3 regions of the Caulobacter sp. LARHSG274 genome follow, and region 1 is predicted to be linked to each of the others. Evidence: predicted binding sites of a transcription regulator. Region 1 holds the regulator's gene; each other region holds the start of a gene.
The links. The regulator LexA, encoded in region 1, represses DNA repair genes until DNA is damaged. The targets are predictions, from matches to a motif close to ATGTTCNCNANNTGTTCT.
Positions count from the first base shown of each region.

Region 2: ACIPQB_RS02160 (YifB family Mg chelatase-like AAA ATPase) is a predicted target of LexA. The motif match lies at 1,739-1,756, and genes of this name have one in related genera.
Region 3: ACIPQB_RS21715 (ATP-dependent helicase) is a predicted target of LexA. The motif match lies at 2,011-2,028, and genes of this name have one in related genera.

Region 1 covers NZ_JBIXJO010000003.1:382,958-386,226, forward strand. Annotated here, with positions in the region: gene trpC (indole-3-glycerol phosphate synthase TrpC) at 1-322, shown strand, start outside; gene ACIPQB_RS10055 (serine hydrolase domain-containing protein) at 432-1,616, shown strand; gene lexA (transcriptional repressor LexA) at 1,828-2,535, shown strand; gene ACIPQB_RS10065 (GFA family protein) at 2,760-3,167, opposite strand.
Region 2 covers NZ_JBIXJO010000001.1:459,519-462,787, reverse strand. Annotated here, with positions in the region: gene rpe (ribulose-phosphate 3-epimerase) at 1-38, opposite strand, end outside; gene ACIPQB_RS02160 (YifB family Mg chelatase-like AAA ATPase) at 116-1,678, opposite strand; gene gshB (glutathione synthase) at 1,798-2,751, opposite strand; gene ACIPQB_RS02150 (SirB1 family protein) at 2,926-3,269, opposite strand, start outside.
Region 3 covers NZ_JBIXJO010000019.1:31,657-34,925, forward strand. Annotated here, with positions in the region: gene ACIPQB_RS21715 (ATP-dependent helicase) at 1-2,010, opposite strand, end outside; gene ACIPQB_RS21720 (hypothetical protein) at 2,149-2,373, shown strand; gene ACIPQB_RS21725 (hypothetical protein) at 2,385-2,633, shown strand; gene ACIPQB_RS21730 (ribbon-helix-helix domain-containing protein) at 2,636-2,857, opposite strand; gene ACIPQB_RS21735 (LysR substrate-binding domain-containing protein) at 3,010-3,269, opposite strand, start outside.

The DNA.
Region 1 (3,269 bases):
GATGAGCGAAGCCGCGCGCCTGGGCATGGACGCCCTGGTCGAGGTGCATGACGAGGCCGAGATCGACCGGGCCGGCCGGCTCGGCGCCGCCCTGGTCGGGATCAACAACCGCGACCTGAAGAGCTTCGTGGTCGACCTGGCGGTCACCGAGCGCCTGGCCGCCCGCGCGCCCGCCGACGCCCTGCTGGTCACCGAAAGCGGCCTGTTCGTCCAGGACGACGTGGTGCGCATGGAGGCGGCCGGAGCCAAAGCCATGCTGGTCGGCGAAAGCCTGATGCGCCAGGCCGACGTGACGGCGGCGACCCGAGCCCTGCTGGGCTAGACGGCTGGCCAGGCTCTACAGAAACCGCTTCGGACGCGGTCGCGGGCGCAAGGGATGGGCGGCCCTGGCGGTCGTCCTGGCGGCGGGGCTGGGGGCGCTCGGCTGGACCCTGTCGCACGGCCCGCCCCCCCCGAAGACCGCCCGGCCGACCATCGCCGCCCCTCCGCCGCCCGCCGCCCTGCCCCTCAAGCCCGAGGACTGGCGCGGCGCGATCGACTATCGCGCCCTCGACACGCGCATCCAGGCGATGATGGCCGACAAGTCCATGACCGGGCTGGCGATCGCCGTGGTCGAGAACGGCCGCCTGTCCTTCGTCCAGGGCTACGGCCTCACCGCCGCCGAGGACGGCCGCAAGGTCGAGGCCGACACGGTGTTCCGCTGGGCCTCGCTGTCCAAGACCGTGGCCAGCACGCTCAGCGCCCGCCTGGCCCAGGACGGGGTGTTTTCCCTGTCCGACCCGCTGGGCAAGTTCGACACCAGCCTGCGCCTGCCGGGCGGGGCCGACCGCACCCTGACCGTCGAGCAGCTGCTGTCCCAGCGCACCGGCCTGCCCCGCAACGCCTATGACGGCTGGCTCGAGGGCGGGCGCGATCCGCGGGAGATCCGGGCCAGCCTGGCGGCCGTGCCGCTGCTCTGCCCGCCGGGGACCTGCCACAGCTACCAGAACATCGCCTATGACACGATCGGAGAGGTCATCGAGCGGGCCACCGGCCGATCCTATGCCCAGGAAGCGCGGCGGCGATTGTTCCTGCCGCTGGGCATGACCAGCGCGACGGTCGGCCTGGAGGGCCTGGAGGCGGCCCGGTCCTGGGCGCGGCCGTCCCACCAAGGCCGGGCGACGCCGCTGGCCGACGCCTATTACCGCATCCCCGCCGCGGCGGGGGTCAACTCCGACATCGTCGACCTGGCGCGGTGGATGCAGGCGCAGATGGGCCAGGCGCCGGCGATCTTGCCGGCCAAGGTGCTGGCCGAGATCCAGCGCCCGCGCGTCAACACCGGCCGGCCCTATGGCAATTCGCCCCTGGGGCGGGCGCTGGAGCATCCCGGCTATGGCCTGGGCATGCGCAGCTTCACCTACAAGGGCCACCGGCTGGTCGGCCACAGTGGCGCGGTGACCGGCTATCGCTCGACCGTGATGTTCGACCCGGCCACCAAAACCGGGGTGGTGATGCTGTGGAACAGCGACAGCAGCCTGCCCTTCAAGCTGCAGGCCGAGGTCTTCGACAACGCCTACCACCGGCCGTTCACCGACTGGCTCGGCCTGGACGGCGGCCAGCCGAACCTCGCCCCCTGATCCGATTCGGCTGCGCCTCCACCCCGGATGCGCCTGCCGAGGGCGATCCGGCTGGCGGGCCGCCGGCCCCGAACCCGTTCTACGGCCTGTATTTCCTCGGGAATTCGCCCGCCGGCCCGGCGAACACCGTTAACTTGACATCAACGAAGAACACCTAGAGAACATTCACAGAGGTTTGCGGTTTGTTCCGCGACGACTGGCGAGGCCGGACATGCTTACGCGCAAGCAGCACGAGCTGCTGATGTTCATCCATGAACGGATCAAGGAGACCGGCGTCTCCCCCTCCTTCGACGAGATGAAGGAGGCGCTGGACCTGGCGTCCAAGTCGGGCATCCACCGGCTGATCACCGCCCTGGAGGAGCGCGGCTTCATCCGCCGCCTGGCGCACCGGGCCCGGGCGCTGGAGGTGGTCAAGCTGCCGCAGCAGGCCACCACCGCCGCCCCGCCCAAGGGCCGCGGCGCCTTCCGGCCCCAGGTGCTCGAAGGCGGCGGGCCCGCGCCGTCCGCCCCCTACCCCGTCCCGATCGCCGCCGACACCAGCCGCGAACTGCCGATCCTCGGCCGCATCGCCGCCGGCACCCCGATCGACGCCATCCAGCACGAGCGCGAGCGCCTGCCGGTGCCCGAAACCATGCTGGGGGCCGGCGAACACTATGTGCTCGAGGTCCAGGGGGACTCGATGATCGAGGCCGGCATCCTCGACGGCGACTATGTGATCATCAAGAAGGGCGACACCGCCAATTCCGGCGAAATCGTCGTGGCCCTGGTCGGCGAGGAAGCCACCCTCAAGCGCCTGCGCAAGAAGGGCGGCTCGATCGCCCTGGAAGCCGCCAACCCCAAGTACGAAACCCGCATCTTCGGCCCCGACCAGGTCGAGGTCCAGGGCAAGCTGGTGGGCCTGATCCGGCGGTATCATTAGTTTGATCGCCTCCCCGGCATTCGCCCATAGGCGGTAAGCTACTATTTTCCTCATCCTGAGGCGCCCGCGCAGCGGGCCTCGAAGGACGCAGGGCCGGCCCGCTCCGTGCGTCCTTCGAGGCTCGCCGGCGGCGAGCACCTCAGGATGAGGAAGATCAAGCCAGGCCCAAGGTCCTAACTTACCGCCCATGGGCGAATGTCGGGACCCAGATCGTAAAACGCCCCCTAGGTCGCCATTCCCGCCGGCCGGTTCTCGGCATATTGCGGCACGTTCAGCGGCGGCAGCCAGGGTTCGCGGCGCTTGACCCAGACTTCGTACTGCGGCGTGAATTGGCCCACCGCGTCCAGGCCGCCCAGGTGGATCTCGATCTCGCCGTCGCCCTCGCCTTCCGCCGTCCAGAACAGCGGCGAGCCGCAGGTCGGGCAGCCGTGGATCAGGCCGTGCTCGGCGCCGGTCCAGATCGCAGGCCTCCCCTCGATCCGCACCTTGTCGCTTGGGAACGCCGCGAAGGCGTTGAACGGCGCGCCATGGCGCTTGCGGCAGGTCAGGCAATGGCACACCCCCACCCGCAGCGGCTCGCCCGTCGCGACATAGCGCACCGCCCCGCACGCGCACCCGCCTTCCCGTTCCATGATCGCCTCCATCGCTCGTCCGGCCTAAACGCCCGACGCGCCGCTCGGCTCAAAAGAAGGCCAGCCGTCCCTCCAGTTCGGCGGACGGATGAGCCGCCAGCC
Region 2 (3,269 bases), on a different contig from region 1:
GAGGCGAGAATGGACGGGGCGATCAGCGGCGCGGTCATGTCCATGGCTTAGCGGGCTTGGCCTCGCGCGACAAGCGAGCCCGTTGTCACGCGGGGTTCAGGCCGCTTCCAGGTCGTTAGAACGCCGCCTCGCCGGCGGTTTCGCCCAGGGTCCCGGCCCGGCGGTGGGCCAATGCCTCGGCGACATGGATGCGGCGCACCCCGGCCGCGCCCTCCAGGTCGGCGATGGTGCGGGCCAGGCGCAGCACGCGGGTCCAGCCGCGGGCGCTGATCCGACCGGCCTCGGCGGCGCGGGCCAGCAGGTTGCGGCCGGCCTCGTCGAGATCGGCGATCTTCTCCAGGAAGCGCCCTTCGGCCCGGCCGTTCAGGGCCTCGGCGCCGGTCGGCGTCCCGGTCATGATCTCGGCCAGGGCCTCGGCCCGCTCCAGCTGCAGGCGGCGGGCCTGGGCGACGCGGGCGGCGGCCTCGGCCGTGCCCTCCGACGGCGGCGGCAGGGCCAGGTCGGCGGCGGTGACGGCGGGCATGTCGACGGTCAGGTCGATGCGGTCCATCAATGGGCCGCTGACCCGACCCTGGTAGTCGCGCTGGCAGCGGGGAGCCTTGCCGCAGGCGCCGCGTCCTGGCCCGCCATGGCCGCAACGGCACGGGTTCATCGCCGCCACCAGCTGCACCCGGGCCGGATAGCGGACATGGGCGTTGGCCCGGGCCACCATCACCTCGCCCACCTCCAGCGGGCCGCGCAGGCTGTCCAGGGCCTGGACGCCGAATTCCGGCAGTTCGTCGAGGAACAGCACGCCGTTGTGGGCCAGCGACACCTCGCCGGGCTTGGCCTTCAGCCCGCCGCCAGTCAGGGCCGCCATGCTGGCGCTGTGATGCGGCGAGCGGTAGGGCCGGGCCCGGGTCAGGGTTCCCTTGGCGATCAGACCGGCCACCGAATGGACCATCGAGGTCTCCAGCAGCTCGGTCGAGGTCAGGGGCGGCAGCAGGCCCGGCAGGCGCTGGGCCAGCATCGACTTGCCCGAGCCGGGCGGGCCGCAGAACAGCAGGTTGTGGCCGCCGGCCGCGGCGATCTCCAGGGCCCGCTTGGCGTGCTCCTGGCCCTTGACGTCGCGCAGGTCCTTGGCGGTCTCGCCCTCGACCACCGGGCCGGGCGCGGGAGCGGACAGCACCTGGCCGCCGCGGAAGTGGTTGATCAAGGCCACCAGCGAGCGCGGGGCCAGGATGCGGGTGCCGCCGGCCCAGGCCGCCTCGGCCCCGCAGGCCTCCGGACAGATCAGGCCCAGGTCCATCGCCCCGGCCGCCATGGCCGCCGGCAGGGCCCCGGCCGCGGCGACGATCCGTCCGTCCAGGGACAGTTCGCCCATCGCCGCCCAGCCATCGAGGGCGTCGAGCGGGATCACCCCCATGGCCGCCATCACCGCCAGGGCGATCGGCAAATCGTAGTGACTGCCTTCCTTGGGCATGTCCGCAGGGGCCAGGTTGGCGACGATCCGCTTGCCGGGCAGGGCCAGGCCCAGGCCCGCGAAGGCGCCGCGCACCCGCTCCTTGCTCTCGGCCACCGCCTTGTCGCCCAGGCCGACGATGACCATGACCTGCTGGCCGCCGGTCAGCTGCACCTCGACGTCGACGCGGCGCGCCTCGACCCCTTCGAACGCCACGGTGACGACCTTCGCCGCCATTGTTTTTCGCTCCCAGCGCAAATTTATCCACAAGCCAAGCATGGCTGTTGGAGCGGAGCAAGAACAAAAAACGAACGTTTCAGGAAAGTGTGACGGTTCAAAACCCTAGGGCATGTTCCTCACGCGGAGCGGGAGCATAGCGCCTCGATCCGATCCCAGAGCACCGCGGCCGCGTCGGCGCCGCCGAACCGCTTCAACTGCTGGGCCCCGGTCGGCGAGGTGACGTTGATCTCGGTCAGATATTCGCCGATCACGTCGATGCCGACGAACAGCAGGCCGCGCCGCTTCAGTTCCGGGCCGATGATCGCGCAGAGCTCCAGGTCGCGCGGGGTCAGCTCGACCGCCTCGGCCCGGCCGCCGACCCGCAGGTTCGAGCGCACCTGGCCGGCGGCCGGCACGCGGTTGATGGCCCCCACCGGCTCGCCGTCGACCAGCAGGATCCGCTTGTCGCCGAGGCTGACGGCCGGCACGAACTTCTGGGCGATCACCTGCTCGCGGCCGATCATCGCGTGCAGCTCGAGGAGGGCGTCGAGATTGGGGTCGTCGAGCAGCAGCCGGGCCACGCCCGAGCCGCCGCCGCCATAGAGCGGCTTGAGCACGATGTCGCCGTGGCGGGCGCGGAAGTCGTAGATCGCCTCGTGATCGCTGGTGATCAGGGTCGGCGGCTGCACGCCGGGGAAGTCGGTGACGAACAGCTTTTCGGGGGCGTTGCGCACCTCGGCCGGGTTGTTGACCACCAGGGTGTGGGGGTGGACCTTTTCGAGGAAATGGGTGGCGGTGATATAGGCCATGTCGAACGGCGGGTCCTGGCGCATCAGCACCACGTCGACATCGTCCTTCATGTCCAGCACCCCGGCCGCGCCGAGCTGCGCATGGGCGCCCTTGACGTTGCTCAGGACCAGGGTCTGGGCGCGGGCGAACACCCGGCCGTCCTCCATCGACAGCTTGTCGGGGGTGTAGAACCACAGCCTGTGGCCGCGGGTCTGGGCCTCCATCATCATCAGGAAGGTGGTGTCGGTTTCGATATTGATCCCGAGCACGGGATCCATCTGGACGGCGACTCTCAGCGACATGACGGCTCCGGATCGGCTTGGCGGCGCGGGAACCCCGCGCCGCGACTGCCTAGTTAGGGCGGCCTGAGCCCGAATGCGAGGGGCGACGTCGATCGAGGCCCGGCTGCACACGATCGGAATCTCTAATCCGCATTGCAGCTGAACGATGGTCGGAGCGATTGAGGCCAGGAGCCTTTAGTTCAGCCGCAACCGCATGCGCTCGCGGGCCGCGCGGGCCGCGACAGTCGCGCCGCCGTCCAGGACCTGGGCCCGCGACAGCGCCTGCAGGGCCCCGCCGAGCGCCCCCTGGCCCTCGCGGGCGGCGGCGACGTCGAGCCAGGGGTGGTGGTCGGTGGGGTTGAGCAGAGCCCGGCGCAGGGCCGAGCGCTCGGCCCGGGCCCAGTCGCGCGCCTGCTGGGCGCGGGCGAAGATGTTGTTCTGCAGGCGGATCAGCACCGCCCGGTCGGAGATCGGGCTCATCAGCACGTCGAGCTTGGCGGCGACATCGGGCATCAGGCCGGTGTGCAGGGCCCGCCGCG
Region 3 (3,269 bases), on a different contig from region 1:
CTCCGAGGCCGCATCGACATGGGCCAGGGGCAGCTCGTCGACGAAGCGGCTGGGCAGCTGGCTGGTCCAGCGGCCATAGACTTGGCGGTTGGCCACGAAGCTGATCCGCGCCTCCTCGCGGGCCCGGGTGATGCCGACATAGGCCAGGCGGCGCTCTTCCTCGAGGCCCTTTTCGCCCTTGTCGTCCATGCTGCGCTGGCTGGGGAACACGCCTTCCTCCCAGCCGGGCAGAAACACCAGCGGGAACTCCAGGCCCTTGGCCGAGTGCAGGGTCATGATCCAGACCGCGTCGTCGCCGGCCCCCTTGTCCAGGTCCATGACCAGCGACACGTGCCCCAGATAGCCCTCGAGCGTGTCGAAGGCGCTCATCGACTGCACCAGTTCCTTCAGGTTCTCCAGCCGGGTCTGGCTGGTGGGGCCCTTGTCGAGGCGCAGCGCGTCGGTATAGCCGCTCTCCTCCAGCACCGCCTCCATCACTCGCTGGTGCGGGGTGGTGGCGGCCAGGGCGCGCCAGCGGTCGAGGTCGCGCAGGAAGTTGGCCAGCGCCGTGCGGGTGCGGGCCGGCAGGTCGTCGCCGCCGATGATCACCCGCGCCGCGTCGACCGTCGACATGCCTTCGGCCCGGGCGATCTGCAGCAGCTTCTGCACCGAGGTGTCGCCGATGCCGCGCTTGGGCACATTGACGATGCGCTCGAAGGCCAGGTCGTCGTCGGGCGACTGGATCAGGCGCAGATAGGCGTGGGCGTCGCGGATCTCGGCCCGCTCGAAGAACCGCGGGCCGCCGACCACCTTGTAAGGGATCTGCAGCATCACGAAGCGCTCTTCGAAGGCCCGCATCTGGAACGAGGCGCGGACCAGTATGGCCATGTGGCTGTACTTGCGGCCGGCCCGCTTGGCCTTCTCGATCTCGTCGGCGACCATCCGGCTCTCGGCCTCGCCGTCCCAGACGCCGCTGACCTTGACCTTCTCGCCGCCGGCCGCCTCGGTCCACAGGGTCTTGCCGAGCCGGCTCTTGTTGGCGTCGATCAGGCCCGAGGCGGCGGCCAGGATGTGCTCGGTCGAGCGGTAGTTGCGCTCCAGCTTGACGACCTTGGCCCCGGGGAAGTCGCGCTCGAAGCGCAGGATGTTGTCGACCTCGGCCCCGCGCCAGCCATAGATCGACTGGTCGTCGTCGCCCACGCAGCAGACGTTCTGGCGGCCCTGGGCCAGCAGCCGCAGCCACAGGTACTGGGCGACGTTGGTGTCCTGGTACTCGTCGACCATCACGTACTGGAAGCGCCGCTGGAAGTCGGCCAGCACGTCCGGATGGCTGGTGAACAGGGTGATGTTGTGCAGCAACAGGTCGCCGAAGTCGCAGGCGTTGAGGATCCGCAGGCGTTCCTGGTACTGGCGGTAGAGGCTGACGCCCTTGCCGGCGGCGAACTCGCCCGCCTCGCTGGCCGGCACCTTGTCGGGGGTCCAGCCGCGGTTCTTCCAGGCGTCGATCAGGCCGGCCAGGGTCCGCGGCGTCCAGCGCTTGGCGTCGATGTTGGCGGCCTCGATCAGCTGCTTGAGCAGCCGTTCCTGGTCGTCGGTGTCGATGATCGTGTAGCTGGACTTCAGGCCCAGCAGCTCGGCGTGGCGGCGCAGGATCTGGGCGGCCACCGAGTGGAAGGTGCCCAGCCAGCGCAGGCCCTCGGCCTCGTCGCCGATGATGTGGGTGATCCGCTCGCGCATCTCGCGGGCGGCCTTGTTGGTGAAGGTGACGACCAGCAGCTCCCACGGCCGGGCCCGGCCGGTGGCCAGGATGTGGGCCAGGCGGGTGGTCAGCACCCGGGTCTTGCCGGTGCCCGCGCCGGCCAGCACCAGCACCGGGCCTTCGGTGGCCTCGACCGCGGCGCGCTGCTCGGGGTTCAGCCCCTCCAGATAGTTCGGACGGGAGCCTTCCGGCGCGCGCGGGCGGGCCAGGTCGGAGATGCGCGGGGCGGGCAGGTCGCCGGGGAAGCTGTGCGAGTCGGGGCCTAGGGACATGGAACATATGTAGCACAAAGATCGGCCGGCTTAAGCCCCAGCCCCGCGATCCCGCAGGCCAGCCGGCGGGCGGGAACCGGAACCTCGGTTCCACCGCGCCGTTTCTCTTGCGGGACGGAAGCGACAAGGAGGCCGAACATGGCCGAAGATTCCAATACGGGCGGGGGCGGCGCCGGCATGGCCTTCATCGTCGGCGCCCTGGTGGTCGTCGTGGCGGTGCTGGCCTTTCTGATGTTCAGCGGCGGCTTCACCCAGAAGAAGAAGGTCGACGTCGACATCAGCGCCTCGGCGCCGCAACTGCCCGCCGCGCCCAAGGTCCCCGACGCGCCCAAGCCGCCGAGCGCGCCGCAGCCCGGCGGCTAGGAGCGGCGGCGATGATCCATGACCCCGGCGTCCATCCCCGCCACCACACCGGATGGATCGGCGCGGCCCTGTTGGCGGTGCTGCTGGCGCTGATCGCGGCGCTGGTCTGGAGCGGCTGGCGTTCGGGCGTGCTGGCGGTGCGGCCGGGCGACCTGTCGATGCGCGTGCCGGCGGCCCCCGTCCTGCCGCGGCGCGACACCGCCCCTAATCCGAACCCTGCGCCCCTGCCCAGGCCAGGGCCGGGCGTCACCAACGGCTAGGCTCAGCCCTTCGGGCCGGCCGCATTGCAGTGCAGGGCGAACACCCGGCAGGCTGAGGCCAGGGGCCGCGCGCCGCGTCCAGCGTCGATCCGCTGGATCAGGCCGGCGATGCTGATGGCGTCGGCCGCGGCGGCGGCCTGCAGCACGGCCCAGAACTCCGGCTCCAGGGCCAGGGAGGTGGCGTGGCCGGCCAGGTTGATCGAACGCTTTTTCAGACTGCCCATTGGCCCGTCCCCAAGTCGCCGTCACGGGAACCCACCGGAATGAAGGTGACGCAACGGCCTCTCTATAGGGTTCGCCGGAAGGATGCCCTATGCGCGTGGCGGCGCAAGTCCCCCCGCCGATCAAATCAACCGAAGATGGCGCTTGGCGGCCTTCAGGCCTCGCGATAGCGGGCGATCAGCGGGTCGGCGGCCGCCTCGGCCAGGATCCAGTCGCGGAAGGCGGCGATCTTGCGCGTGCGCCGGCGCTCGGCCGGATAGGCGATCCAGTAGCCGCCGCCATAGCGGGGGGCGACGTCGAACGGCGCGACCAGCCGGCCCTGGGCGATCTCGCGGGCGAAGAAGATCGGCGAGCCCAGGGCCACGCCCTGGTCGGCCAGGGCCGAGGCCACCTCCAGCGCCTGGGCGTCGGCCC